Regions from separate parts of the Streptomyces sp. NPDC001902 genome, predicted to be linked through region 1. Evidence: predicted binding sites of a transcription regulator. Region 1 holds the regulator's gene; each other region holds the start of a gene.

Evidence for each region. The regulator HrcA, encoded in region 1, represses chaperone genes, less so after heat shock. The targets are predictions, from matches to a motif close to TTNGCACTCNGNNNNNCNGAGTGCNAA.
Region 2: a site for HrcA is predicted at 6,981-7,007, ahead of groES (co-chaperone GroES). Genes of this name have one in related genera too.
Region 3: a site for HrcA is predicted at 2,417-2,443, ahead of groL (chaperonin GroEL). Genes of this name have one in related genera too.

The regions. Positions count from the first base shown of each region.
Region 1 is NZ_JBIATA010000042.1:3,842-13,574, forward strand. Features, by position in the region: gene ACFYYN_RS40480 (16S rRNA (uracil(1498)-N(3))-methyltransferase) at 1-350, opposite strand, end outside; gene dnaJ (molecular chaperone DnaJ) at 491-1,630, opposite strand; gene hrcA (heat-inducible transcriptional repressor HrcA) at 1,630-2,646, opposite strand; gene ACFYYN_RS40495 (MBL fold metallo-hydrolase) at 2,854-3,588, shown strand; gene ACFYYN_RS40500 (DUF3097 domain-containing protein) at 3,619-4,449, shown strand; gene hemW (radical SAM family heme chaperone HemW) at 4,451-5,683, opposite strand; gene ACFYYN_RS40510 (SpoIIE family protein phosphatase) at 6,390-8,246, opposite strand; gene ACFYYN_RS40515 (HAMP domain-containing protein) at 8,486-9,733, shown strand, end outside.
Region 2 is NZ_JBIATA010000047.1:4,741-14,473, reverse strand. Features, by position in the region: gene ACFYYN_RS42005 (response regulator transcription factor) at 1-203, opposite strand, end outside; gene ACFYYN_RS42000 (WhiB family transcriptional regulator) at 674-988, shown strand; gene ACFYYN_RS41995 (LysR family transcriptional regulator) at 1,055-1,975, opposite strand; gene ACFYYN_RS41990 (aminotransferase class V-fold PLP-dependent enzyme) at 2,060-3,115, shown strand; gene ACFYYN_RS41985 (MOSC domain-containing protein) at 3,213-3,872, shown strand; gene ACFYYN_RS41980 (SDR family NAD(P)-dependent oxidoreductase) at 3,883-4,668, shown strand; gene groL (chaperonin GroEL) at 4,771-6,399, opposite strand; gene groES (co-chaperone GroES) at 6,524-6,832, opposite strand; gene ACFYYN_RS41965 (NUDIX domain-containing protein) at 7,090-7,644, opposite strand; gene ACFYYN_RS41960 (hypothetical protein) at 7,644-9,005, opposite strand; gene ACFYYN_RS41955 (THUMP-like domain-containing protein) at 9,066-9,733, shown strand, end outside.
Region 3 is NZ_JBIATA010000001.1:542,557-552,289, reverse strand. Features, by position in the region: gene ACFYYN_RS02595 (copper homeostasis protein CutC) at 1-514, shown strand, start outside; gene groL (chaperonin GroEL) at 608-2,230, opposite strand; gene ACFYYN_RS02585 (cold-shock protein) at 2,592-2,798, opposite strand; gene ACFYYN_RS02580 (ubiquitin-like small modifier protein 1) at 3,223-3,501, opposite strand; gene thrC (threonine synthase) at 3,547-4,833, opposite strand; SAM riboswitch class I at 4,852-4,979, opposite strand; gene ACFYYN_RS02570 (glucosyl-3-phosphoglycerate synthase) at 5,137-6,105, shown strand; gene ACFYYN_RS02565 (alpha,alpha-trehalose-phosphate synthase (UDP-forming)) at 6,379-7,839, shown strand; gene ACFYYN_RS02560 (hypothetical protein) at 7,836-8,237, opposite strand; gene ACFYYN_RS02555 (ATP-binding protein) at 8,234-8,626, opposite strand; gene ACFYYN_RS02550 (helix-turn-helix domain-containing protein) at 8,742-9,557, shown strand; gene ACFYYN_RS02545 (DUF397 domain-containing protein) at 9,554-9,733, shown strand, end outside.

The sequences.
Region 1 (9,733 bases):
GTGATGCAGCGCGCGGCGGCCCACGGCACGACCGCGTCGACGCCGACCTCGGTCATGGTCTCGACGGCGAGTTCCCCGCGGTCGCCCTTGGGCAGCGCCTGGACGACGGTGATCCGCGGGCGGGGCTCGGCCTCCTCGCGGACGTCGGCGACGGCGACCTCGAGCGTGTCCTTGCCGTCGACGGCCGCCACCGTGCCGTACGCGCCGCGTCCCAGGCCGTCGGTGAGCACGATCTCCTCGCCGACCCGCAGCCGGCGCACGGACACCGCGTGCCGCCCTTCGGGGCCGGAGAGGGTGATGCGGTCCGTGCCCAGCGCTCCGGGTTCGACGACGAAGACGGGTGCGGTCACGGCGCGGTCCTCGGGGAGCGGTGGGTCAGGGCGGCCATGCGGCCATCGTTTCACGGCACGCGACGGCCCGCGGTCCAGGGTGTCCACCCCGGACCGCGGGCCGGTGGGCGGCCGGGCCCCGTCGGCCCGGCCGTGTCGTGCTAACGCCCGTTGAACGCGTCCTTCAGGCGGGAGAACAGGCCCTGCTGGCCCGGCTGGAACTGCCCCATGGGCCGTTCCTCGCCGCGCAGCTTCGCCAGGCGGCGCACCAGCTCCTCCTGCTCCGGGTCGAGCTTGCCCGGGGTCTGGACCTCGACGTGCACGATGAGGTCGCCCCGGCCACCGCCCCGCAGGTGGGTGATGCCGCGCTGGTGGAGCGGGATCGACTGGCCGGACTGCGTCCCGGGCCTGATGTCGATCTCCTCCAGCCCGTCCAGGGTCTCCAGCGGGACCTTGGTGCCCAGCGCCGCGGCCGTCATCGGGATGGTGACGGTGCAGTGCAGGTCGTCGCCGCGCCGCTGGAAGACCTGGTGCGGCAGCTCGCGGATCTCGACGTACAGATCGCCGGCGGGGCCGCCGCCGGGGCCGACCTCGCCCTCGCCCGCGAGCTGGATGCGGGTGCCGTTGTCGACACCGGCCGGGATCTTGACCGTGAGCGTGCGCCGCGACCGGATCCGGCCGTCGCCCGCGCACTCCGGGCACGGGGTGGGGACGACGGTGCCGAAGCCCTGGCACTGGGGGCACGGCCGGGAGGTCATGACCTGGCCCAGGAAGGACCGCGTGACCTGCGAGACCTCACCGCGGCCGCGGCACATGTCACACGTCTGCGCGGTCGTGCCCGGGGCCGCGCCCTCGCCGTGGCAGGTGTTGCAGATGATGGCCGTGTCGACCTGGATGTCCTTGGTCGTGCCGAAGGCCGCCTCGTCCAGCTCGATCTCCAGCCGGATCATCGCGTCCTGGCCGCGCCGTGTGCGCGAGCGCGGACCGCGCTGGGACGCCGTCCCGAAGAAGGCGTCCATGATGTCGCTGAAGTTGCCGAAGCCCTGGCCGAAGCCCGCGCCTGCGCCCGCGCCGCCGCCGTTGGCCGACAGCGGGTCGCCGCCGAGGTCGTAGACCTGCTTCTTCTGCGGGTCCGAGAGCACCTCGTAGGCGGCGTTGATCTCCTTGAACCGCTCCTGGGTCTTCGGGTCCGGATTGACGTCCGGGTGCAGCTCGCGCGCAAGACGGCGGAAGGCCTTCTTGATCTCGTCCGGGCTTGCGTCGCGGCGTACGCCGAGCACGGCGTAATAGTCCGTGGCCACTACGACTCCGCCAGGATCTGTCCGACGTAACGTGCCACTGCGCGTACCGCTCCCATCGTTCCGGGGTAGTCCATGCGGGTCGGTCCGACCACGCCGAGTTTCGCCACCGCCTCGTCGCCCGAACCGTAGCCGACGGAGACGACCGATGTGGAGTTCAGGCCCTCATGGAAGTTCTCGTGACCGATTCTCACCGTCACGCCCGAGTCCTTGGCCTCGCCCAGCAGCTTGAGGAGCACCACCTGCTCCTCGAGCGCCTCCAGCACCGGGCGGATCGTCAGCGGGAAGTCGTGCCCGAAGCGGGTCAGGTTGGCCGTGCCGCCGAGCATGATCCGCTCCTCGGTCTCCTCGACCAGGGTCTCCAGCAGTGTGGCGAGGACCACCTGGACGGAGGGCCGGTCGTCGGGCTCGAAGCCCTCGGGGAGCTCCTGCACCAGCGGCGGGACGTCGCTGAACCGGCGTCCCACCACCCTGCTGTTCAGCCGGGCGCGCAGGTCGGCCAGGACGGTCTCGCCGACCGGCGCCGGGGCGTCCACCAGCCGCTGCTCCACCCGTCCGGTGTCCGTGATCAGCACGAGCATGATCCGGGCCGGGGCGAGCGCGAGCAGCTCGACGTGGCGCACGGTCGAGCGGGTGAGCGACGGGTACTGGACGATCGCGACCTGCCGGGTCAGCTGCGCCAGCAGCCGGACCGTGCGGGCCACCACGTCGTCGAGGTCGACGGCGCCGTCCAGGAAGTTCTGGATGGCCCGGCGCTCGGCGCCGGACAGGGGCTTGACGCTGGTGAGCCGGTCGACGAAGAGCCGGTAGCCCTTGTCGGTCGGCACGCGGCCCGCGCTGGTGTGGGGCTGCTGGATGTAGCCCTCGTCCTCCAGCACGGCCATGTCGTTGCGGACGGTGGCCGGGGAGACGCCGAGGGCGTGCCGCTCGGTGAGCGCCTTCGAGCCGACCGGCTCCTCGGTGCCCACGTAGTCCTGGACGATGGCACGCAGCACTTCGAGCCGTCGTTCGCTGAGCATCGCGCACCTCCAGTCGCTCGGTCACCGTGCGGGTCGTGTCGCCCCCGTGGCCTGGCACTCCTCTTCCCTGAGTGCCAGTTTTCCCCAAGTCAGTGTACGGCGGGGTGGCAAGACCTCGGCAAGGGCCGTCCACGGGTCCGGCCCGGGGGCGTCCTTGACCGGCCACCGTAGCGGGCGAGAGGCGTCCCGCGGGGATACCGTCGCGTTGTGGAGACCACACCGACCGCACCGGACTCCCCCGGCGGCTGGGAGCAGCTCGCACCGGGGGTGGCGCGGCGGCGGCTGCCCTTCCTCGACGTGACCGTCGGGGTCGTCGTCGGCGACGAGGGCGTGCTGCTGGTCGACACGGGTTCCTCGGTCCCCGAGGGTGCCGGACTGCGCCGGGAGGTGCGCGAACTGACCGGGCGGGACGTGACGCACATCGCATTCACCCACGGCCACTTCGACCACGTCTTCGGCGCCGCCGCCTTCGAGGGCGTCCAGGTCTTCGGGGAGATGACCCTCGACGCCTACCTCGACCGCGAGCGCTTCTCGCTGGGCCTGGACGCGGTCGAGCACGGCGCCGGCAAGGCCGAGTCCGCACGGGCCGCGGACGCCCTCGTACGCCCCGGCCACCTCGTGGACGGCTCCTACGAGCTCGACCTCGGCGGCGACCGCCAGGTCCTGCTGGTCCACCCGGGTGAGGGCCACACCACCCACGACCTGGTGGTGGTCGTGCCGGGCACGCCGGCCGTGGTCTTCTGCGGGGACCTCGTCGAGGAGTCCGGCGAGCCCCAGGCCGGCCCCGACGCCGCCCCGCACTCCTGGCCCGCGACCCTGGACCGGCTGCTGCGGCTGGGCGGCGAGACCGCGCTGTACGTGCCGGGCCACGGCGCCGTCGTCGACGCCCGCTTCGTCCGCGCCCAACGGGACGCGCTCTCCGCCCGGTTCGGATCCGCCTGAGCGCCGGCCCGCGCGGATACGATCCCTGGCATGCGCAGCCGCAACTACGACCCCGACCTCACCCCGCCGTGGAAGCGTCCCGCCACGCCCGCACCCGAGGTCGCGGCCGAACGGGACCTGGTGGTGGAGGAGGTGTCCACCGGCTACTGCGGCGCGGTCGTCCGCTGCGAGAAGACCGCCGAGGGCCCGACGGTCACCCTGGAGGACCGCTTCGGCAAGCACCGCGTGTTCCCGATGACGCCCCGCGGCTTCCTCCTGGAGGGCCGCGTGGTCACCCTCGTACGCCCCTCCGCCGCCGCCCCCGCGACCGGCCCCCGGCTGACCGCCTCCGGCTCCCTCGCGGTCCCCGGCGCCCGCGCCCGGGTCGCCCGCGCCGGCCGGATCTACGTCGAGGGCCGCCACGACGCGGAACTGGTCGAACGCGTCTGGGGCGACGACCTGCGCGTCGAGGGCGTCGTCGTCGAGTACCTGGACGGCGTCGACGACCTCCCGGCCATCGTCGCCTCCTTCGCCCCCGGCCCGGACGCCCGCCTCGGCGTCCTCGTGGACCACCTCGTCCCGGGCAGCAAGGAGTCCCGCATCGCCGCGGAGGTCACCGGCGAGCACGTCCTGGTCGCCGGCCACCCCTACATCGACGTCTGGGAGGCCGTGAAGCCCTCCTCCGTCGGCATCCCCGCCTGGCCGGCCGTCCCCCGCGGCCAGGACTGGAAGACCGGCGTGTGCCGCGCCCTGGGCTGGCCGGAGAACACCGGCGCCGCCTGGCAGCGCATCCTGGGCGCCGTCCACTCCTACCGGGACCTGCAGCCGGAACTGCTGGGCCGCGTGGAGGAACTGATCGACTTCGTCACGGCCCCGGGCTGAGTCAGTCGACCAGGTCCCTGACGACGGCGTCGGCGAGCAGGCGGCCGCGCAGGGTGAGGACGGCGCGGCCCTCGCGGTAAGGACCGGCCTCCAGGAGGCCGTCCCTCACGGCGAGCTCCGCGGCCCCGGCACCCGCCGGGGCCAGCAGGTCGAGCGGGCAGCCGTCGGACAGCCTCAGCTCCAGCAGGATCCGCTCCACACGGCGGTCCTCCGCCGCCAGCACCTCACGGCCCGCCCCGGGACTGCGGCCTTCCGCGAGCGCCGCCGCGTACGCCGCCGGGTGCTTGACGTTCCACCACCGCACCCCGCCCACGTGGCTGTGCGCGCCCGGCCCGGCGCCCCACCAGTCCGCGCCGGTCCAGTACAGCTCGTTGTGGCGGCACCGGGCCGCGTCCGAGGTCGCCCAGTTCGACACCTCGTACCAGCCGTAGCCGGCCGCCGCCAGGCGCTCCTCCGCGATCAGGTAGCGGTCCGCGTGCACGTCGTCGTCCGTCATCGGCACCTCGCCCCGCCGGATCCTGCGCGCCAGCTGCGTGCCCTCCTCCACGATCAGCGCGTACGCCGACACGTGGTCCGGCCCCGCGCCGATCGCGGCGTCCAGCGACGCCCGCCAGTCCTCGTCCGACTCCCCGGGCGTGCCGTAGATCAGGTCGAGGTTGACGTGCTCGAACCCCGCCGCCCGCGCCTCCGCCACGCACTGCTCCGGACGGCCGGGCGTGTGCCGCCGGTCCAGCACCTGCAGCACGTGCGGCCGGGCGCTCTGCATCCCGAACGAGACCCGCGTGTACCCCCCGGCCCGCAGTTCCTCCAGGTACGCCGGGTCCACGGACTCCGGGTTCGCCTCCGTCGTGACCTCCGCGCCCTCCGCCAGGCCGAACTCGTCACGGATGGCCCCCAGCATCCGGGCCAGGTCCGCGGCCGGCAACAGGGTGGGGGTCCCGCCGCCCACGAACACGGTCTCCACGCGGCGGGGGTCGTCACCCAGCACCTTGCGGGCCAGCCGGATCTCGTCGACCAGGGTGTCCGCGTAGTTCTCCCGGGAGGCGAGCACGCCGCCGGTGCCGCGCAGCTCGGCGGCGGTGTAGGTGTTGAAGTCGCAGTAGCCGCAGCGGGTCGCGCAGTACGGGACGTGCAGGTAGAACCCCAGCGGGCGGGACTCCGCGCCGCGCAGGGCGGTCGGCGGGAGCGCGCCGTCCTCAGGCATGGGCTCCCCGTCGGGCAGTACGGATGGCATGCGTCCCATTGTCCGCCATCCCCCGCGCGGGCTCCGCCGCCGCCCTGCGGTGCCCCTCGCGGCCGGCTGTTGCGTGCGGGTTGTTTGCGCCTGCGGCGGGCGGTTTCCCCGCCGCCCGCCCGATTGCCCGGCGCGGTCAGTGCGGGCCTGCGCACTGTTGGGTTGGGGTCGGTGCCGCGCCGGCGCACGTCCTCAGCGCTCGCGGTTTACCCCTGCAATATTCGGTGCCGGGTCCCCCGCTCGTCGCTTCCGGGCGCACCCCGCCACACCCCCTCCCGTCGAAAGGGCGCGTGACGGCCGGTGGGGGTTCTGGAAAGGCACTTGCGGCGGACCCCGGACCGCCTTCTGACCCCTACCGGCCGTTACTGATGATCTCGGCGGGATGTCGCGCTCGCGTCGACCGTCGACGCAGTTCAAGGCGCTGCGCCGGGCGCCATCACGCCAGGAATCTCAATAGTCGCCCCGATAACCGGAGGGGGTGTGCCGGGGTGCCCCCATGGGGGTCCCCCCGGCCGAAGGCTGTGGGGAGACGAGCGGAGCACGCGGCGCCCGACGATGTAGGGCAGCGCCGCGAGCGCCGAGGTGGGGGTCCCCCCGGCCGGGGGCTGGGGGAGGGCAGGAGGGCGGGGGAGAAACCGCAACCGCAACGGCGCCGCACACAACAACGGGCCGCAAGGGGCACCCCCCGCACACGGCGAACGCACTCTCACTGGGCCTGAAGCACAAGCACCGCGAGATCATCATCCGGCGGCGCCACGTCGTACTCGTGCACCGCCCGCCGGACCCGCTCCGCCACCCCCGCCGCCCCCAGCCCGGCGCACGCCGCGAGCACGGCCGCGAGTCCGTCGTCGTCGTCGAACTGACGGCTCCCGTTCCGCCGCTCCGTCACCCCGTCCGTGACGCACAGCAGCGTGTCCCCGGGGGCCAGCCGGAACGATTCGCTGCGGTACCGCGCGTCGTCCGTGATCCCGAGCAGTATCTGCGGCGCCGCCGCGGGCCGTACCGCGCCGCCTCCCGTGAGGAGCAGCGGAAGGGGGTGCCCGGCGCTGGCCAACGTGCACAGGGCACCGCCACCCGCACCACCGCCCGCCGCGCCCTCCCCCGCCCCCTGCGGCCCGTCCGGACCCTCCGGGACGATCTCCCCGTACAGCAGGGACAGGAAGCGCGGCCCCGCGTCCCACCCCGGCCCGAGCGCGTCGCCGAGCGTGGCGGCCGCGGCCTCGTCCGACAGCGCGCGGTTGAGCCGGTCGAGGACCTCCGCGACGCCGTACCCCTCGCGCGCGAGGAGCCGCATGACGGGCCGGGCGAGGCCGGTGACCGCGGCGGCCTCGGGGCCGTGGCCCTGGACGTCGCCGAGGGCGAAGCACCAGCGGCCGCCGCCCGCGGGGAAGAGGTCGTAGAAGTCGCCGCCGACGACGTCGGCACGCGTGGGCTCGTAGACGACGGCCGTGTCGACGCCCGGCACCGCGCCGAGCCCCGCGGGCAGCAGGCCGCGCTGCAGGACCCGGCTGATCATGGCCTGCCGCGTGTACTGGCGGGCGGTGCCCACCGCGAGGGCGACGCGGCGCGCGAAGTCCTCGATGAGACCGATGACCTCGTCGGGGAAGCGCATCAGCCCCGTGCGTCCGAGGAGCAGCGTGCCGTGCCGGCGGCCCCCGGTGACCAGGGGGCAGGCGAGGGCCGCGCCGACCGCTTCCACGCCGTGGGCGACGGCTGGCCACGGCCAGGGCACTGCGCCGGGGCGGGAGCCGGGCGGCGGCGGTTCCTTCTCCAGCACCATGCGGAGCGCGTCGATGCGGCCCTCCGCCGCGTGCCAGACGCGCGCCAGGCGCGGCTCGGAGCCCTCGGGCCCGTCCCCGGTGAGCCAGACGGCGCACCAGTCGGCGAGCCGGGGCACCAGCAGCTGCCCGGCGAGGGAGGCGACCATGTCCTCGTCGAGCTGCCCGGCCAGCAGGTCGGAGGCCTCGGCGAGGAAGGAGAGCGAACCACGGTTGATCCACTCGCTGTCGTACCGCCGCGGGAGGCGGTGCGCCATGGGCGCGAGGATCTCGGTGGCGCGCAGTCCGCGCAGCAGGGCTCGCTCGGCCTCGGGCGCCGGCGGCAGCGTCTCCCCGGGTCCGCGGGCGGCGGCCAGCCGGCACCAGATGGTCTTGAGGTCGCGCCGGTAGGTGATGCCCCACTCCTCGGAGAGCGCGGAGACGAGCTGCAGGCCGCGCCCGCCGTCCCGGCCCTCGCGGGCGAGTTCGGCCCGGTCGCGGACGACCCGGGCGGGGTGGTGGTCGGAGACCTCGACGACGAGGCCGCCGTCCTCGCGTGCGCCGGGTGCCGCGCTCTCCAGCCGGCAGAGCAGCTCGACCGTGGTGCCGGCGTGGATGACCGCGTTCGTCACGAGTTCGCTCACGAGCAGCACCGCGTCGTCCACGAGGTGGTCACCGATGCTCTCGGCCGGCCAGGGCTCCTCGGTGGTCCACTCGGCCAGCGCGGCGCGGACGAACTTCCGTGCCGCGGAGGCCGCCAGCTGGTTGCCGGGCAGGCTGGTACGGGAAACGAACTCCCGTGGCATGGAATCTGGCCCCACTGTGCGGCTCCCGAGCAGATCCGGCATTGCGCCCTTAACGGCACGCACAGCGTGACAGACTGGGCGCGCTCATAAGCGCCGAGTCACCGAAGAAGGCCGTCATGGCTCTTAAATCGGCTGTTCCCGCCCCGAAAACCGCGACTCCTGCGCGTCCGCGTGTCGTCGACCCGCCGCCGGACGGTGAGTGGATACGCGCGGCGGAACTGCGGCCGCTGCTCACGGCGATGCGCTCCCTGTGCGACGGCGACTTCCGGGTGCGGCTGGGTGACGGTGCCGAAGGGGTGCTGGCCGAACTCGCCGGAACGTTCAACCGGATCGTCGCGCGGGAGCAGCACTTCTCCGCCGAACTGGGCCGGGTCAAGCGGGAGGTCGTACGCCGGGGCAGGCTGGACGAGCGGCTCGCGGACAGCCCGGGCCAGGGGTCCTGGGCGATGAGCGTGCAGGCGGCGAACTCCCTGATCGACGCGCTGGTCATCCCGGCGGCGAACGCCACCCGGGTGCTGGACGCCGTGGCGGACGGCGACTTGACGCAGCGGGTGGACCTGCACGACGGCAGCCGGCCGCTCCGCGGGGACCTGCGCAGGCTCGGCCGGGCGGTCAACCGCATGGTGGACCAGCTCTCGCTGTTCACCGGTGAGGTGACCCGGGTCGCCCGCGAGGTCGGCACCGAGGGCCGGCTCGGCGGCCGGGCCAAGGTGCGCGGGCTCTCGGGCAGTTGGCGGGACGTGACCGAGGCGGTCAACACGATGGCCGCCCGGCTGACCGCCCAGGTCCGCGACATCGCGCTGGTGACGACGGCGGTGGCACGGGGCGACCTGACCCGCGAGGTGACGGTCGAGGCGACGGGTGAGCTGCTGGAACTCAAGCTCACCGTCAACACGATGGTCGACCAGCTCTCCGCCTTCGCCGACGAGGTGACCCGGGTCGCCCGCGAGGTCGGCACCGAAGGCCAACTGGGCGGCCGCGCCCAGGTCCGCGGCGTCTCCGGCGTCTGGAAGGACCTCACCGACAACGTCAACTTCATGGCGTCCAACCTCACCTCGCAGGTCCGCAACATCGCCCAGGTGACCACCGCGGTCGCCAACGGCGACCTCTCGCAGAAGATCACGGTCGACGCGCAGGGCGAGATCCTGCAGCTGAAGTCGACGATCAACACGATGGTGGGCCAGCTCTCCGCCTTCGCCGACGAGGTGACCCGCGTCGCCCGCGAGGTCGGCACCGAAGGCCAACTTGGCGGCCGCGCCCAGGTCCGCGGCGTCTCCGGCGTCTGGAAGGACCTCACCGACAACGTCAACTTCATGGCCGACAACCTGACCTCCCAGGTCAGGAACATCGCCCAGGTCGCCACCGCCGTCGCCCAGGGCGACCTCGGCAAGACCATCACCGTGGAGGCCAAGGGCGAGATCCTGGAGCTCAAGTCGACCATCAACACGATGGTCGACCAGCTCTCCGCCTTCGCCGACGAGGTGACG
Region 2 (9,733 bases), on a different contig from region 1:
CGCCGTACGGTCTCGACACCGCCGAGGCCGGGCATCCGGACGTCCATGAGAATGAGGTCCGAGCGGTCGGCGCCCCAGCGGCGGAGGACTTCCTCGCCGTTGGCCGCGGTCGTCACACGCTCCACGCCGGGCACGGTCGCTACCGCGCGGCGCAGGGCCTCTCGGGCAAGCGGGGAGTCGTCGCAGACGAGAACGGAAGTCATGACCGTCCTCCGCAGCTGATCCGCGTCACGTTGAGCCTCCAGGCTGTACGAATCGTTCACCGGTGGGGATGACGGCCTCGGGCGCCTGCCCGATTAGTTCGACCGCCAACCACTTCCGCACCTTCAACGACCCTCACTCGAAAGAGTTACGGAGTTTGGCGGCCGACTCCCGCACTCTCCGTGCGCGGACCGACACGGATCAGCAACGTCGCAGGTCGCGGCTGTTCGCCGGGCCCCAAAAACCCGCACAACGGGCGCCCGCTTGCAGCACACATCAGCCGCCGACCGGGGGGCAATGTCAGATTTTGCCTGTTTGGAGGCTTTTTACCCGCATGGCGGGAGTTCGTTGGCGATTTTGTGATGAATCATATTTACATCTACTTCGACAGTAGATGTAACGTCGACAGCACCCTCCCAGAGCTTCGCGCCTGGACGGTGTCCCTGCAGCCCACCTCTCGAGGAGATGAGCAATGGCAGACTTCTCCCGCCTCCCGGGCCCGAACGCCGACCTCTGGGACTGGCAGCTCGTCGCCGCCTGCCGCGGTGTCGACAGCTCCCTGTTCTTCCACCCCGAGGGAGAGCGCGGCGCTGCCCGGAGCGCGCGTGAGGCGGCGGCGAAGGAGGTGTGCATGCGCTGCCCCGTCCGCGCCGAATGCGCGACGCACGCTCTGACGGTCCGCGAACCCTACGGGGTCTGGGGCGGACTCACCGAGGACGAGCGCGAGGAGATGATGGGCCGGTCCCGCAACCGGGTCATGAGCTCGCACGCCACCGGCAGTCACTGACCCACCGGACATCAGCCACAGAGGAAACGTTTCACCACAACGACGGAGGTCCGCCTGCGCGCGGACTCAGACCGAAGGGCGGTCGCGCAGAGCCGCGAGACGCAGCCGCCCCAACATCATGTCGACGGCCGGCACCCGGGCCAGGTCGGGCAGGGTCACCGCGGCCACATCACGGCGCACGGCCGGCCGGAGTTCGCGCACGGCCACTGCGCGCAGCCGTACCGCCTCCAGCGCGAGGCCCGGCTGCGCCGAGACGCCCATGCCCGAGGCCACCAGGCCGACGGCCGCCGGGTAGTCGTCCCTGGCGAAGTCGACGCGCGGCTCGGAACCCTCCCGCCCGCACAGCTCGACCATGTGCCGGCGGCAGTGCGGGCAGCCCGCGATCCACGGTTCGTCCGCGAGGTCGGACAACCGCACCGGACCACCCCCGCGCGCCAGCGGGTGCCCGGCGGGGAGCACCGCGAAGAGCCGGTCGGACAGCAGTGGCCGCACCAGCAGCCCCTCCCACGCGGCCGCCCGATCGCCGCCGCCCTCGCCCTCGTCCTCGTAGCGGTAGGCCAGCGCCAGTTCGCACTCACCGGCACGCAGCATCTCCACCGCCCGCGGCGGCTGCGCCTCGGCCGGCGTGATCCGTACGTCCGGGTGCGCGGCGCGCATCGCGGCCGGCGCGGTGGGGACCAGGGACGGCCCCGCGCTCGGGAACGACACCAGCCGCACCCGCCCGGCGCGCAGGCCCCCGATGGCCGCGACCTCCTCCTCCGCGGCGGCCGGGATGCCGCTCGCGTGCCGGGCCGGCGCCTCGCCCGCCTCGGTCAGCCGGGTGGTCCGCCCGCCGCGGACCAGCAGCGGGGTGCCCGCGGCGAGCTCCAGCGCCTTCATCTGCTGGCTGACCGCCGGCTGGGCGCAGCCCAGTTCCCGCGCGGCGCCCGACAGCGAGCCGGTACGGGCCACGGCGCACAGCACACGGAGGTGGCGGGCCTCGAACACGCCCCGAGCACAAGCGTTCCTTGGGGGTGGCGTTCAGTGATCGATGATGGACTTTGGGCAGGCCGGGGCGCAGGCTGAGGAACCATGGACATCGCCGGGGAATTCGCGCTGGACGCCGGGATCACCTACCTCAACACCGCCTCCTCGGGCATCGGCCCGCTCCGCTCCGTCGAGGCGCTGCGCACCGCCGTGGCCGCCTGGTCCGACGGCACCGACGACTGGGTGCGCGACGAGCGCGTCCTGGGCGCCGCCCGCGCCGCCTACGCCCGCCTCACCGGGGTCGCCGCCGACCGCGTCGCGGTCGGCTCCTCGGTCACCACGCACGTCGGCATGATCGCCGCGGCCCTCCCCGCCGGGGCCGAAGTCGTACTGGCCGACGGCGACTTCAGCTCGCTGGTCAACCCCTTCGCCTCCCGCGCCGACGTCGTGATGCGCACCGTGCCCCTGGAGGCGCTCGCCGACGCCGTACGTCCCACCACCGGCCTCGTCGCGGTCAGCGCGGTGCAGTCCGCGGACGGCCGGGTCGCCGACCTCGCGGCGGTCCGCGAGGCCGCGTCGCGGCACGGGGCGCGCGTGCTCGTCGACGCCACCCAGGCGGTCGGCTGGCTCCCGCTGCGCGCGGACGGCCTCGACTACGTCGTGTGCGGCGGCTACAAGTGGCTGCTCGCCCCGCGCGGGGTGTCCTTCCTGACCGTGCGGGAGGGCGCCGAGGACGGGCTGTCGCCGCACTTCGCCGGCTGGTACGCGGCCGAGGACCCCTGGGGCGACTGCTACGGGCCGGTCGCGCACCTCGCGCGTTCCGCCCGGCGGTTCGACGTGATGCCGCCGCTGCTGCCGTACCTGGCCGGGGCGGCCTCGCTGGGGCTCGTCGAGGAGCTGGGCGTCGAGGCCATCGGCGCCCACGACGTCGCGCTGGCCGAGCGCTTCCGGGCGGGCCTGCTGCGGCTCGGCCACAAGCCGGTGCCCTCCGGCGCGCAGGCCTCGGCGATCGTGGCCGTCCCGGGCCTGGGCGACGCGGCGGAGCGGCTGGCCGCCGCGGGCATCCGCGTCTCGGCCCGCGCGGGGAACCTGCGGGCGGCCTTCCACCTGTACAACACCGAGGCGGACGTCGACCGGCTGCTCCGGGTGCTCGCAGGCTAGGGCGCTATTTCTCAGACCCGCCCTAGTCCCCGGCGTCCGGCGCCGGTCGCCGGAAAAGACCTCGCCGGGTGCAGGGCGGGAGCCGTACGGTCACGGGATGAAGCTGCTCTCGGTGAACGTGGGCCGGCCCCGTCCGAACCCGTGGAAGACCAGCGGGACGACCGGCATCGACAAGCTCCCGGTGCCGGGCCCGGTGGCGGTGACCGCACCGGGCCCCAAGGGCACCGGCGCGGTCGGCCTCGCCGGCGACCGGGTGTACGACGTGGCGCACCACGGCGGTACCGACCAGGCGGTCTACGCCTACGCACGCGAGGACCTCGACACCTGGGAACGCGAACTCGACCTGCCACTGCGCAACGGCATGTTCGGGGAGAACCTGACCACCTCGGGGCTGGACGTCAACCAGGCCCTGATCGGGGAACGCTGGCGGATCGGCGGACCGGGCGGCGCCGTCCTGGAGGTGTCCTGCCCCCGGATCCCCTGCGCCACGTTCCAGGGCTGGCTGGAACAGGGCGGCTGGATCAAGACGTTCACCCGCGCCGCGCTGCCCGGTGCCTACCTCCGGGTCGCCGAACCCGGGGAGGTCCGGGCGGGCGACCGGGTCGAGGTCGTCCACCGCCCGGACCACGAGGTCACCGTCGCGCTGACCTTCCGCGCGGTCACCCTGGAGCCCGCGCTGCTCCCCCGGTTGCTGGCGGCGGACGCGCTCCCGCAGGACGTGCGCGCCGCGGCCCACGGACGTACGGGGGCTCACTAGCCTGCGGGGCATGACGACTTCACTGATCACGGGAGCCACCGCGGGGATCGGCGCGGCGTTCGCGCGCCGGCTGGCGGGGGACGGTCACGCCCTCGTCCTGGTCGCCCGCGACGAGCAGCGGCTGGAGGAGTGCGCGCAGGACCTGCGGCGCGCGTACGGGGTGACCGTCGAGGTGCTGCCCGCCGACCTGTCGGCGGACAAGGGCATCGAGACGGTCGAGGCACGGCTCCGCGACCGCGAACGCCCGGTCGACGTGCTGGTCAACAACGCGGGCTTCGGCAACCGGGGCGGCTTCGGCGACGTGCCGATGGCCGACGAGCTGACCATGCTCAAGGTGCACTGCGAGGCCGTGCTGCGGTTGACCGGCGCCGCGACCGGTGCCATGCGGGAGCGCGGGCGCGGCTTCGTGATCAACGTGGCCTCGGTGGCGGCCTTCGTGCCGCGCGGCACGTACGGGGCCAGCAAGGCGTGGGTCGTCAGCTTCACCCAGGGCGTTGCCCGCGACCTGGCGGGTACCGGGGTGCGGCTGCTGGCGCTGTGCCCGGGCTTCGTCCGCACCGAGTTCCACCAGCGGGCCGGGATGGACACCGGCGGCATCCCCTCCTGGGCGTGGCTGGACGCCGACAAGGTGGTCGCCGCGGCCCTGCGCGACCTGGCCCGCGGCCGCTCCCTCAGCGTGCCCGACCCCCGCTACAAGGTCGCGGTGGCGGCGGTCAGGCTGGCGCCGAGCGGGGCGCTCGGCCGCGTCTCGTCGAAGGCGGGGAGGCGCTTCGGTCCGGCCTACCCCCGCGACTGAGACCGGCCGTCGAGGCGGCGTGGGCCGTCCCTGGCCGTCCCTGGCCGTCACAGCCCGAAGGCCCCCGTTCCCGGCCGGGAACGGGGGCCTTCGCGGTCCAGCTCAGTGGGAGTGGCCGTGGCCGTGACCGTGACCGGCCTCGGCGGGCTCCTCCTCCTTCTTCTCCACCACGAGGGTCTCGGTGGTGAGGAGCAGGGAGGCGATGGAGGCGGCGTTCTCCAGGGCGGAGCGGGTGACCTTGACCGGGTCGATGACGCCGGACTTCACCAGGTCGCCGTACTCGCCGGTTGCGGCGTTGAAGCCGTGGCCCTTCTCCAGCTCGGCGACCTTGGAGGTGATGACGTAGCCCTCCAGGCCGGCGTTCTCGGCGATCCAGCGCAGCGGCTCGACCGCGGCGCGGCGGACGACCGCCACACCGGTGGCCTCGTCGCCGGTCTTGCCGAGGTTGTCGTCCAGCACCTTGACCGCGTGGACGAGCGCGGAGCCACCACCGGAGACGATGCCCTCCTCGACCGCGGCGCGGGTCGCGGAGATGGCGTCCTCCAGACGGTGCTTCTTCTCCTTGAGCTCGACCTCGGTGGCCGCGCCGACGCGGATGACGCACACGCCGCCGGCCAGCTTGGCGAGGCGCTCCTGGAGCTTCTCGCGGTCCCAGTCGGAGTCGGTCGAGGCGATCTCGGCCTTGATCTGGTTGATCCGGCCGGTGATCTCCGAGGACTCGCCGGCGCCGTCGACGACGGTGGTGTCGTCCTTGGTGACGGTCACGCGGCGGGCGGTGCCGAGCACGTCCAGGCCGACCTGGTCGAGCTTGAGGCCGACCTCCTCGGCGACGACGGTGCCGCCGGTGAGGGTGGCGATGTCGCCGAGCATGGCCTTGCGGCGGTCACCGAAGCCGGGGGCCTTGACCGCGACCGCGTTGAAGGTGCCGCGGATCTTGTTGACCACCAGGGTCGACAGGGCCTCGCCCTCGACGTCCTCGGCGATGATCAGCAGCGGCTTGGAGGCACCGGCCTGCAGGATCTTCTCCAGCAGCGGGAGCAGGTCCTGGATGGAGGAGATCTTGCCCTGGGTGATGAGGATGTACGGGTCCTCCAGGACGGCCTCCTGGCGCTCCTGGTCCGTCACGAAGTACGGCGACAGGTAGCCCTTGTCGAAGGCCATGCCCTCGGTGAAGTCCAGCTCCAAGCCGAAGGTGTTGGACTCCTCGACGGTGATGACACCGTCCTTGCCGACCTTGTCGATCGCCTCGGCGATCAGCTCGCCGACCTGCTTGTCCTGGGCGGACAGCGCGGCGACGGCGGCGACGTCGTCCTTGCCCTCGATGGGGCGGGCGGTCGCGAGCAGCTCGTCCGAGACGGCCTTGACGGCGGCGTCGATGCCCTTCTTCAGGGCGGCCGGGGAGGCGCCGGCGGCGACGTTGCGCAGACCCTCGCGGACCAGCGCCTGGGCGAGCACGGTGGCGGTGGTGGTGCCGTCACCCGCGATGTCGTTGGTCTTGGTCGCCACCTCCTTCACCAGCTGCGCGCCGAGGTTCTCGTACGGGTCGTCGATCTCGACCTCACGCGCGATGGTCACACCGTCGTTGGTGATGGTCGGGGCGCCGAACTTCTTGTCGATGACGACGTTGCGGCCCTTGGGGCCGATCGTCACCTTCACGGTGTCGGCGAGCTTGTTGACGCCACGCTCGAGGGCGCGACGGGCGTCCTCGTCGAACTTCAGGATCTTGGCCATACCGGCGGAATTCCTCGTCTTTGGGTTCTCGTCAAAGACCGCGCCCCGGGTCCCCGGTCCGTGCGAGGACTCGGTGTGCCCGGGGCGTGGTCACGGCATTTCTCGGTTACGAGCGGCGCCGGATTTACTTCTCGACGATCGCGAGGACGTCGCGAGCCGAGAGGACGAGGTACTCCTCGCCGCTGTACTTGACCTCGGTGCCGCCGTACTTGCTGTACAGCACGATGTCGCCGACCTTGACGTCGAGCGGGATGCGGTTGCCGTCCTCGAAGCGACCCGGGCCGACGGCCAGGACGACGCCCTCCTGGGGCTTCTCCTTGGCGGTGTCCGGGATGACCAGGCCGGAGGCGGTGGTCTGCTCGGCATCCAGCGGCTGGACCACGATGCGGTCCTCGAGCGGCTTGATGGCAACCTTGGTGCTGGTGGTCGTCACGATCCGACCTCCCCCTTCAAAGGGCTCACGGGAGTGTCTGTCTGGGGTGGCGACCTGGTAGGCCCGTCGTCGCGGGTGCCGGACCTGCCCGTCGCGTTTGTTCTGGCACTCGGCATGGCTGAGTGCCAGGTCCGAGATTAGGACGCGCTTAGCACTCGGTCAAGCGGAGTGCCAACGCCGCGCCGCACGATCCGCGCTCCCCCGGGGGGAACGGGGTGCCCGGACGCGCGGTTCCGGGCCCGGAACGCCCGTGCCGCTCACCGGCGGACGGCGCTCCACGCGCCGAGCGCGGCAAGGGTGAACCCGTCGCGCAGCTCGCCCGAGCGGACCGCCCCCGCGATGTCGTCCGGGCCCCACCAGCGCGCCTCGGCGACCTCGCCGTCCGCGACGGCACCGGGCCCGGCCACGGCGTCCCCGGCGACGGCGACCTCGACGACGGCCACCTGGCTCTCCAGCAGCCCGGAGTCGACGTCCAGGACCGCCACCACCGTCGCCGCCGAGCCCACCAGCCCGGTCTCCTCGGCGAGCTCGCGCAGCGCATCGGCGGCGGGGTCGGCCTCGCCGAAGCCGCGCGGCAGCTCCCAGGCCCAGCGTCCCACCGCAGGCCGCCACTGACGGACCATCAGCACGTCCTCACCCCGCCGGGCGAGGACCACGACACCTGTGCGACCGCCGCCGACCCGGACCCGGTGCAGCTCGACCTCCGCCCCGGACGGCAGCCGGTAGGTGTCGAGGTGGACCTCGCACCACCGCCCGCCCTCGGCGTCGCCGTACGCCTTGCGGCTCCCGGTACGGGCCGCCTCGCCGTCCATCAGACCGCCCCCCGCGGGGTCGCCGGGAACTCCATCACGTCGTACCGGCCCCGGTAGTCCCGCAGGCGCGGCAGCCCCGCGGTCACGGCGGCGACGAGCACGGGCGTCAGGGCCCCGGCCGCGCCGGCCGCGAACGAACCGAGCGCCCCCTGGCCGAGCACCCCCGCGGCGGCGCTCAGCCCGCCCGCCGCCAGGGACTCGGCGCCGAGCCCGCGGACCGCCCGCGCGACGCGCCGCACGCGGGTCACCGGCACCTCGTCCCCGCGGCCTTCCGGGGGCTCCTTGGTCCGTCCGCCGAGCAGGTCGCCGACCTCCTGGAGCGCGGCGAGGTCCTGCCGCTCCCACCACGCCGCGAGGGCGTCCGCGGCGTCGTCGGTGAAGCGCTGCCACTGCGCCGCGGTCAGCAGCCCGAGCCGCAGCTCGAAGCGGGTCGGCCAGGCCACCACCTGGGTCCGCTCCCCCAGCGCCTCGGCCTCCGCCCGCGGTACGCCGTGCCGGGTGGCGCTCACCCCGAGCGCGCACCCCTCACCGGCGGCGATCGCCCGGTAGTACGTCTCGTCGAAGGCCTCGCGCAGCGTCCGCCCGTCGGCCCGCACGTCCGGGTCGGGGTCGTGCAGCAAGGCGTCCAGCCGCTCGTGCACGCGGCTGCGGTGGGGCATGCCGTCCACGTCGAGCTCCCCGCCGGTCCACGCGGCCAGCACGGCCCGTCCCGCGTCACCGGCGAGCGCCCCGGGCGAGGGCGGGGGCTGCACGGCGTACGCGGCCCCGTAGTCGGCCGGCCGCAGCGGGCTGACCTCCAGCTGGCCGCGTCCTGCCGCCTGCAGCCAGTCGTCCCAGCGGGTGACCATGCGCCGCCGCAACGGGGTGCCGAGGACCCCGGTCGCAGCGAGCAGCCGGTCCGCCGCGGCGGCCGGACCCTCCGTCGCGAGCCTCGCGGCGGCGGCGGCCGGGTCGGCGCGGACGGCGAGCTCGTGCTGCAGGCGCAGGCACCGGTCGTCGGGGAGCGGCAGGGAGGAGAAGAGGAAGCCGCGGGAGAGGAGTGCGACGAGCTGCCCCGCCAGGTCCGCGTCGCGGGCGTTGACCCGGATCGGCATCATCGCCCCGCCGCCGACGGCGCGCAGCGCGAGCTCGTCGAGGAGTTCGGCGGGCCGCAGCACGGCGAAGGCGGCGCCGTCGAGCAGTTGGGAGTAGGCCAGGAAGAGGCCGCCGCCCTGGAGGACCTCCCAGCGCAGCCGCCCGAGCAGTTCCGCCCGGGTCCGCGCGTCCACACGCTCCACCGGGGCGGCGCCGCCGGGTGCTCCGGCGCTCAGCGTGGCCCGCTGCCGTAAGGAGTCCCATTCCGTGCTGAGCACGGCCGTCATCCGTCCCCCCTCGTCCTCCACGTACCGGGCAAGTCCAGCACGCACCGGTGCCGCGGGACAATGGACGGCGTGGATCTTGACGCGTTCTCGGCTCTCCTGACCGACGAGGGGCAGTCGCTGCTGACCTCCCTGCGGGACTACGACCCCGCCGCCGAACTGGCGACCGCGACACGGCTGCGGCGGGAGCACGACGCCGGGCTGGTGGCGGCGGCGCTGACGCAGGCCCGGCTGCGGCAGCGGGCGGCGGCGAAGTTCGGGGAGGACGCGTACCGGATGTACTTCACGCCCGACGGGGTCGAGCAGTCGACACGCGCCTCCGTCGCCCGGCACCGGGCGGAGCGGTTCGCCGCGCTCGGGGTGCGGCGGCTGGCGGACCTGTGCTGCGGGATCGGCGGGGACGCCGTCCCGCTGGCCCGCGCCGGGGTGGAGGTGCTGGCGGTCGACCGCTCCCCGCTGACCTGCGCGGTGGTGCGGGCGAACGCCGAGGCGCTGGGGCTGGCCGACCTGATCGAGGTGCGCTGCGCCGATGTGACGCAGACCCCCACGGACGGCTTCGACGCGGTGTTCGCCGACCCCGCCCGGCGTGGCGGACGGGGCAGGATCTTCGACCCCGAGGCGTACTCCCCGCCGCTGTCGTGGGCGGTGGCGGCGGCGCGGAGGGCGCCGCTGGCCGCCGTGAAGGTGGCGCCGGGGATCCCGCACGAGGCCGTGCCGGAGGACGCCGAGGC
Region 3 (9,733 bases), on a different contig from region 1:
CGCCGACTTCGCCGTGGGGGGCACCCGCGAGACGGACGCGCTCTGCGCCGCCGCCGCGGCGCTGCGCGGCGAGGGCGCCGACGAGTTCGTGCTCGGGTTCCTCGACGCGTCGGGCGCGCCGGACCTGGCCGCCGTGCGCCTGCTGGTCGACGCGATCGGTTCCGGTGCCCGCTGGACCTTCCACCGTGCCATCGACCACTCCGCCGACCGGGAGGGCGTGCGCTCGGCGGTGCGCGGGCTGCCCGGGCTGGACACCTTCCTCACGGCGGGCTCCGCGCGCGGGGTGGACGCCGGGCTCGGCCATCTGCTGGCGGAGGCGGGCCGTCCCGGCGAGCCCCAGCTCATGGTGGGCGGCGGGCTCCGCGCGGAGCACCTGCCGCGGCTGCTCGCGGGCGGCATCGACGCCTTCCACGTCGGGGGCGCGGTCCGCCCCGGCGGCTGGGCCGGGCCGGTCGACGCCGAGGCGGTGCGCACCTGGCGCGATCTGCTCGACGCACCGGTCGCCGTCCCGTGACCGGGCGGCAGCCGGAAACGCCCGAGGGCGGTACCCCGCGTGGGGTACCGCCCTCGGTCTTCTGCCGTGGTGCGGAGTCCTGATCCCGGAGGATCAGAAGTCCATGTCACCGCCGGGCATGCCGCCGCCGGCCGGCGCAGCGGCCTTCTCCGGCTTGTCGGCGATGACGGCCTCGGTGGTGAGGAAGAGCGCGGCGATGGAGGCCGCGTTCTGCAGCGCGGAGCGCGTGACCTTGGCGGGGTCGATGATGCCCTCGCCGATCAGGTCGACGTACTCGCCCGTGGCGGCGTTGAGGCCGTGGCCCGGGGTCAGGTTGCGCACCTTCTCCACCACGACGCCACCCTCGAGGCCGGCGTTGACGGCGATCTGCTTCAGCGGGGCCTCCAGGGCCAGCTTCACGATCGCGGCACCGGTGGCCTCGTCGCCGTCGAGCTCGAGCTTCTCGAAGACGTTGGACGCCTGGAGCAGGGCCACGCCACCACCGGCGACGATGCCCTCCTCGACGGCGGCCTTGGCGTTGCGCACCGCGTCCTCGATGCGGTGCTTGCGCTCCTTGAGCTCGACCTCGGTGGCGGCACCGGCCTTGATGACGGCCACGCCGCCGGCCAGCTTCGCCAGACGCTCCTGGAGCTTCTCGCGGTCGTAGTCCGAGTCGCTGTTCTCGATCTCGGCACGGATCTGGTTGACGCGGCCCTGGATCTGGTCCTGGTCGCCGGCGCCGTCCACGATCGTGGTCTCGTCCTTGGTGACGACGACCTTGCGGGCGCGGCCGAGCAGGTCGAGACCGGCGTTCTCCAGCTTGAGGCCGACCTCCTCGGAGATGACGGTGCCACCGGTGAGGATGGCGATGTCACCGAGCATGGCCTTGCGGCGGTCGCCGAAGCCCGGGGCCTTGACCGCGACGGACTTGAAGGTGCCGCGGATCTTGTTGACGACCAGGGTCGACAGCGCCTCGCCGTCGACGTCCTCGGCGATGATCAGCAGCGGCTTGCCGGACTGCATGACCTTCTCCAGCAGCGGGAGCAGGTCCTTGACCGAGGAGATCTTGGAGTTGACGATCAGGATGTACGGGTCGTCGAAGGACGTCTCCATACGCTCCAGGTCGGTGGCGAAGTACGCCGAGATGTAGCCCTTGTCGAAGCGCATGCCCTCGGTGAGCTCCAGCTCCAGACCGAAGGTCTGGGACTCCTCGACGGTGATGACGCCTTCCTTGCCGACCTTGTCCATCGCCTCGGCGATGAGCTCGCCGATCTGCGGGTCGGCGGCGGAGATGGAGGCGGTGGAGGCGATCTGCTCCTTGGTCTCCACGTCCTTCGCCTGCTCCAGCAGGGCGGCGGAGACGGCCTCGACGGCCTTCTCGATGCCGCGCTTGAGCGCCATCGGGTTGGCGCCGGCGGCGACGTTGCGCAGGCCCTCGCGGACCAGCGCCTGGGCGAGGACGGTCGCGGTCGTCGTGCCGTCACCGGCGACGTCGTCCGTCTTCTTCGCGACCTCCTTGACCAGCTCGGCGCCGATCTTCTCGTACGGGTCCTCGAGCTCGATCTCCTTGGCGATGGACACACCATCGTTGGTGATCGTGGGGGCGCCCCACTTCTTCTCGAGGACGACGTTGCGGCCCTTGGGGCCAAGGGTGACCTTGACGGCGTCGGCGAGCTGGTTCATCCCGCGCTCGAGACCGCGCCGTGCCTCCTCGTCGAACGCGATGATCTTGGCCATGTGAAGTGGTCCTCCCGGACTTGGGGTCCCCCCGCGGCACAGGGCTGCGGGGAAGGATTACTCCAGGACCGTGCCGGCGCCCGCGACGGACGGCCTGCCCTCCCGCCGGTTCCTTTACGACGGTCGAGCGGGCCTCACCCACTCGGTCCTTTGTCACTCTCAACGTCAGAGTGCTAACGCCAATGATTAGCACTCGCCCCAGGAGAGTGCAAGCCGCTTGGCCGGGGTCGTGGACAACCCGCAGGTCGGGTCCGCGGCCGCCCCGGACAGCACGAAGGCCCGCCCCCGTGCGGGGGCGGGCCTCGACGCGTACGTTTGAGCGGCCGTACGCGAAAGTGCTCCGTGGCCGATGCGCGGCGCGTCAGCCGGCTGCGAGACGGACCATGTCCGCCTGCGGCCCCTTCTGGCCCTGCGAGATCTCGAACTCGACCCGCTGACCTTCCTCGAGGGTGCGGTAGCCGTCCATCTGGATCGCGCTGTAGTGCACGAAGACGTCCGCACCACCGTCGACCGCGATGAAGCCGTAGCCCTTCTCCGCGTTGAACCACTTGACGGTGCCCTGAGCCATTCCTAACTCCCCTATTGCTGGCCCTTCGCAGACCCGCACCTCGCGGACCCGGGTCAGACCTCACCCCCTACAGCCAAGGGGGCGTGCGCCGGAACGCGTCGACCGCGGCTGAATGTATCTGCCCGGACGCTGTCTGCAACAGGTCAATCGGACGAGAATTCCGGGCACGGAGAATCGGAAGAAGAGCCTGATCGGCGAATAATCCGGGGCAACTCGGACCGGACATAAGCGGCCAACGCGACAAACGCGACGTGAATTTGGCGATAAATCGTCGACAAGGCCACCCCGGGGAAGAGGGGTTGCGCAGAGCGTTGCAGGGAGTTGCGAGCCGTCGAGGGCAACTGTACAGGCCTTCAACTACCGCTCCGCACACAGGGGGTGCGGGTGGTCCCCGGCACCCCCTGTCGCCCGCGGGCCGTGCGGCTCAGCAGCCTCCGGCGACCGCCGGGATGATCGAGACGGACGCGCCCTCGCCCACCGTGGTCTGCAGACCCTCGGAGAAGCGGACGTCGTCGTCGTTGACGTAGACGTTCACGAAACGGCGCAGCTTGCCCGTGTCGTCCAGGACCCGCGCGGAGATGCCGGGGTGGCTCTGCTCCAGCGAGTCGATGACCTCGGCCAGGGTGCCGCCCTCGGCGGGGACCTCGGCACGGCCGCCGGTGTAGGTGCGGAGGATGGTCGGGATGCGGACGGTAGCGCTCATGATGCTGGGTTCACCTTCAGTCTGGGTCGGCCGGTGCGGTCGGGGTCAGCCCGCCAGGCCTGCGGCGCGGAACGCGTCGAGGCTCGGGCGGATGGTGGCCGTGGGGCGGGAGGTCGGTGCGACGGCGTCCAGCGTCTTGAGGCCGTCGCCGGTGTTGAGGACGACGGTCTCACCGGCCGGGTCGAGCTGCCCGTTCTCGATGAGCTTGCGCAGCACGCCGACCGTCACGCCGCCGGCCGTCTCGGCGAAGATCCCCTCGGTCCGGGCGAGCAGCTGGATGGCGTCCACCACCTGCTCGTCGGTGACGTCCTCGACGGCGCCGCCCGTGCGGCGGGCGATGTCCAGCACGTACGGGCCGTCGGCCGGGTTGCCGATGGCCAGCGACTTGGCGATCGTGTTCGGCTTCTGCGGGCGCACCACGTCGTGGCCGGCCTTGAAGGCGGTCGAGACCGGGGAGCAGCCCTCGGCCTGCGCCCCGTAGATGCGGTAGGGCTTCTCCTCCACCAGGCCGAGCTTGATCAGCTCCCGCAGCCCCTTGTCGATCTTCGTCAGCTGCGAGCCCGAGGCGATCGGGATGACGATGTTGTCCGGCAGGCGCCAGCCCAGCTGCTCGCAGATCTCGTACGCGAGCGTCTTGGAGCCCTCGCCGTAGTAGGGGCGCAGGTTGACGTTGACGAAGCCCCAGCCCTCGCCGATCGGGTCGCCGATCAGCTCGCTGCAGAAGCGGTTGACGTCGTCGTAGGTGCCCTCGATGCCGACCAGCTCGCCGCCGTAGACCGCGGCCATGACGACCTTGCCCTCCTCCAGGTCGTGCGGGATGAACACGCACGAGTGGAAGCCGGCCCGGGCGGCCGCGGCGCCCACGGCGCCGGCCAGGTTGCCGGTGGAGGAGCAGGACAGGGTGGTGAGGCCGAAGGTGCGGGCGGCCTCCAGGGCGATGGCGACGACCCGGTCCTTGAAGGAGTGGGTCGGGTTGCCGGAGTCGTCCTTGACGTGCAGGCCGCCGGTGACGCCCAGTTCGCGGGCGAGGTTGTCCGCCTTGACCAGCTTGGTGAAGCCCGGGTTGAGGTTGGGCTTGGAGGCCACGTCCGCGGGGACGGGCAGCAGCGGCGCGTAGCGCCAGATGTTGTCCGGCCCGGACTCGATCCGCTTGCGGAGGGTCTCGGGGTCGCCGCCCGGGAGGTCGTACGCCACTTCGAGCGGCCCGAAACAGACCTCGCAGGCGAAGATGGGTTCCAGCGGGAAACGCTCACCGCACTCGCGGCAGGAGAGCGCGGACGCGGGGCCGAAGGCGGAATCGGTGGACGCGGGTGCAACGGTCTGCGCAGCCATGTCAGGCGAGGCCCTTTCTCCTCATCTTCCTCACGGCGCATTTCGCCGCGAGACGGAATTGGCACCTTCCCCACCTGGACCTCGCGGTCGGCGGGAGGGTTGCCGGGGCTTCAACGGGCCGTTCCCTCTGCCCCTCTGGATGAGCGGTATGGCACCGGGCGCAGGGCCCGGGCATTTGTCGGACGGGGCGCGATCACCGCGGACATACGATGGTCATGCCTCGTGTTCAAGACTGTAACCGACGACCTCGAACCTGGTCATGGGCCGTCCGTCCTGCGAGACGGGCAGAAACGGAGCAACCCGGTGCTCGACGAGGTGGCCGGCTGGCTGCAGCGGCGGTCCTGGACCGCCGACCACAGGCCCCTGCCGCAACTGCTCGCCGCCAAGCGCGCCGCGGGCGCGCGCGGCACGGTCAGCGTCGTGCTGCCCGCCCTCGACGAGGAGGCCACGGTCGGGGCGATCGTCGGGACGATCCGCCGCGAGCTGATGAGCGAGGCGGTGCCGCTGGTCGACGAACTCGTCGTGCTGGACTCCGGGTCGACCGACCGCACGGCCGAGGTCGCCGCGGCCGCGGGCGCGGTCGTCGTCCACCGGGACGAGGTGCTCCCGCGGCTGCCCGCGCTGCCCGGCAAGGGCGAGGTCCTGTGGCGCTCGCTGCTCGTGACGCGCGGGGAGATCGTCTGCTTCGTCGACTCCGACCTGCGCGAGTTCGACGCGCGGTTCGTGTCGGGGATCGTCGGGCCGCTGCTCACGGACCCGGACGTGCAGCTGGTCAAGGCGATGTACGACCGGCCCCTGGAGACCGGCGGCACGGTGGTCCCGGCCGGCGGGGGCCGGGTGACGGAGCTGGTGGCGCGGCCGCTGCTCAACCTGCACTGGCCGCAGCTGGCGGGTTTCGTCCAGCCGCTGGGCGGCGAGTACGCGGCGCGCCGCTCGCTGCTGGAGCGGCTGCCGTTCCCCGTCGGGTACGGGGTCGAGCTCGGGCTGCTGGTGGACGCGCTCAACACGGTCGGGCTCGACGCGCTGGCCCAGGTCGACGTGGGGGTCCGGCACCACCGGCACCAGGACGGCCAGGCACTGGGCCGCATGGCCGCGGCGATCTACCGGACGGCGCAGATCCGCTTGGCCAGGGGCCATCTCGTGCGGCCCGTCCTCACGCAGTTCGACCGCTCCCCGGACGGCGGTTTCGAGCCCCGCGTCCACGAGGTCGCGACGGATGAGCGCCCCCCGATGCGGACGGTCCCCGAATACGCCCACCGCGCGGTGGCGTGACGCCTGACCCGGGGTTTGTGGGCAGGCGGTCCGCCGCCAGGCGGAACGGGTAGGCACAAACCCCCGACGGCGCCGCGCCTGTGCGGTACCGCGGGTGTCGTCGGCGTGTGCACGCCGGTGGGTGGGGTGCGCCCACCCGTCCCGCCCAGCGGGACGACTGCCCGCAACCCCCCAGGCCGAACCCGCGGCGACCCGCAACAGGTCACGGCCGGAAACCCCCGGCTGGGCTAGCTCGTACGTTTGCGGCCGGGGATGCGTGGCTAGGCTGGCCGCATGGTCGCATCGCATGCCGCGCGCGTACTGGTCGCGTCCAACCGCGGCCCCGTGTCGTACAGCCTCCGCGAGGACGGCACGCTCACCGCCCGCCGCGGCGGCGGCGGACTCGTGTCGGGCCTGAGCGCGATCGGGCCGGACGCGGACGCCGTCTGGGTCTGCGCGGCGCTCGGCGAGGGGGACCGGGCCGCCGTCCTGCGCAGTTCCGGGGGCACGGGCCGGCTGCCCACCGCCGACACCGGCGGCCAGCACGTACGGATGCTGGACATCCCGGCGGACACCTTCGCGTCGGCCTACAACGGCATCGCCAACTCGGTGCTGTGGTTCATCCACCACATGCTGTTCCAGACCCCGCTGGAACCCGTCTTCGACGAGGACTTCCGCGAGCAGTGGGCGGCGTACGTGGCGTACAACGCCGCCTTCGCCGACGCGCTGGCCGACGAGGCGGGCCAGGGCGCGGCCGTCCTGGTGCAGGACTACCACCTGGCGCTGGTGCCGCAGCTGCTCCGCTCGCGCCGCCCCGACCTGCGCATCGGCCACTTCTCGCACACCCCGTGGGCCCCGCCGGACTACTTCCGCCTGCTGCCCGACGACGTCGCCGCGGAGGTGCTGAGCGGCATCCTCGGCGCCGACCGGGCCGGCTTCCTGACCCGGCGCTGGGCGGACGCCTTCGCCGCGTGCTGCGCCGACGTCCTGGGCGCCTCCGTCATCCGTGACGAGGGCAGCCTCACGATCACCTACAAGGGCCGCACCACGCGGATCGGGGTGCACGGCCTCGGCGCGGACGCCGACTTCCTGCGGGAGCGGGCGCACCAGCCGGACGTGGACGAGCGCCTGGCGTCGCTGCAGGAGGCCGTGGGCGGTCCGGACCGCAAGGTCATCGTGCGCGTGGACCGCACCGAGCTGTCGAAGAACATCATCCGCGGCCTGCTCGCGTACGCGCAGCTGCTGCGCGACCACCCCGAATGGCAGGGGCGCGTGGTGCACATCGCCTTCGCCTACCCCTCCCGTCACGACCTGGCCGTATACCGGGAGTACACGGACGAGGTCTCCGACCTGGCCGAGGAGATCAACGAGGAGTTCGCCACGCCGGGCTGGCAGCCGGTGGTCCTGCACGTCAAGGACGACTTCGCGCGCTCCCTGGCCGCCTACCGCCTGGCGGACGTCGCGCTGGTCAACCCGATCCGCGACGGCATGAACCTGGTGGCCAAGGAGATCCCGGTCGTCTCGGACGACGGCGTGGCGCTGGTGCTCTCCCGCGAGGCGGGGGCGTACGAGGAGCTGGCCGACGACGCGTTCGTGGTCAACCCGTACGACATCCGGGCCACGGCCAACGCCCTCCACCAGGCGCTGTCCGTCTCGCACGGCGAGCGGGCCGAGGCCACCAAGCGACTCGCGGCGGCCTCGACGGCGCTCCCCCCGCAACAGTGGTTCCTGGACCAGCTGCGGGCGCTGGGCTAGGAACGTGAGCGCGCCCGCCGGCTGATCCCCAGCCGGATGCGTCCGGCGGTCGTGCCCAGGGCGAGGTAGGTCTCCACCTCCGGCAGCGGCGCGCGGCGGGCGAGCGGGTCCAGCCCCACGACGAGCGCGACCGGTCCGCCGCCCGAGACGAAGGCGGACCACCGGTCCCCGGCCGCGACCTCCAGCAGCGGGCCGCCGTCCGGGCCGCGCACCGTGGCCCGCCCGGGACGCGGGACGGCGATCCGCTCGCCGAGCTCCGGCAGCCGCCGCCCGGGCTCGGCGAGCCCGAGGAGCGCGGCAAGTTCCTCCGTCCCGCTCCCGTGCGGATGGGCCAGCAGCAGGAACGCCACCGGCCCGAACGCCGTGTCGTCCAGCCAGGTCCACGAGCCGGGCCTCACCGCAGCACCACCCACACCTGCTTGCCGTCGGGGGTCGGCCGCACGCCCCACCGGTGCGCCGCCGCCGCGATCAGGTGCAGGCCGCGCCCGCGTTCGGCCGCCCAGTCCGGCAGCCCGGGGGCCGGGACCGGCAGGACGGGGGAGCGGTCGCTGACCGTGGCCCGCACGCCCTCCGCGGCCAGGTCGTCCAGGGTCAGCTCGCACTCGGGGGATCCCGCGTGCCGGTGCACGTTGGCGAGTATCTCCGTGACGCACAGCGCGGCGGCGGACGCCAGGTCCTCGCGCCCCCAGGCGCGGAGCTGTTCGCGTACGGCCCGGCGGACCTCGGCGATGCGGGCGGGCTCGGCGACGACGCGCATCGCCGCCGCGGGTGGGGATTCCTGCGTCATGGGTCCAACGGTTCCGTGCCGTGGCTAGCCTGACCAGGGCGGACCTGACCCCGGATCAGTTGTGTCGGGACCGGTCCGCGGCTGTGTACGGCGTGTGTACCGGGGAGGTGGTGCCGTGTCCGCGAAGGGCGAGGGCTCGGCCAGCATGCGGATGTTCGGTTCCGTGGCACGGTCCCTGCGGGAGGCCCGTGGGGTGTCGACCGACGAACTGGCCGCGCACGTCGGCTATTCGAAGTCGCTGGTGGTCAAGATCGAGCGCGGCGAGCGGATGCCGCCGCCGGCGTTCGTGGAGCGGGCGGGAACCCTGCTGGACGACGGCGGCGGGGTGCTGCGGTCCGCGGCGCGTCATCTCGAACGGGCGGAGTTCCCCTCCTGGTTCGAGGAGTACGCGGAGCTGGAGCGCGCGGTGGTGAGCCTCTACACCTACGACACGCAGGTCATCAACGGCCTGCTGCAGACCGAGGAGTACGCCCGCGTGGTGCTCGGCGCCTACTGCCCGACCCTGGAGACGGAGGAGGTCGAGCGCCGGGTGCGGGCCCGGCTGGCCCGGCAGGCACTGCTGACCCGCGCCCCGGCGCCGCAGCTCGCCTTCGTCATCGAGGAGTGGGTGCTGCGGCGTCCGGTCGGCGGACGGGCGGTGCACCGGCGCCAGTTGGAACGGCTGGTGGAGGCCGCGGCGCTGCGCCACGTCACGGTCCAGGTGATGCCGCTCTCCCATGAGGCCCACGCGGGCTTCGACGGACCGATGCACCTGCTGGAGACCCACGATCTGCGGCTGCTCGCCTATCTCGAAGTCCAGGGCCGCAGCGTGCTGGCGCACGGCCGGGACGAGGTCAGCAAACTCCACCAGCGCTATGCGATGATCCGCTCACAGGCCCTCAGCGTGGGGGACTCCGCCAGAGTGATCGAGCAGATTGCGGGGGAGCTATGACGTCCCAACTCGCCTGGTTCACGAGCAGTTACAGCGGCAGCGAGGGCGGTGCCTGCGTCGAGGTGGCCCACGCCCCGGGCGCCGTGCACGTACGGGACTCCAAGGACCCCGCCGGGCCCGCGCTCGCCTTCACCGGCGAGGCGTGGACGGCGTTCGTCTCCTTCGTCGCCGACAAC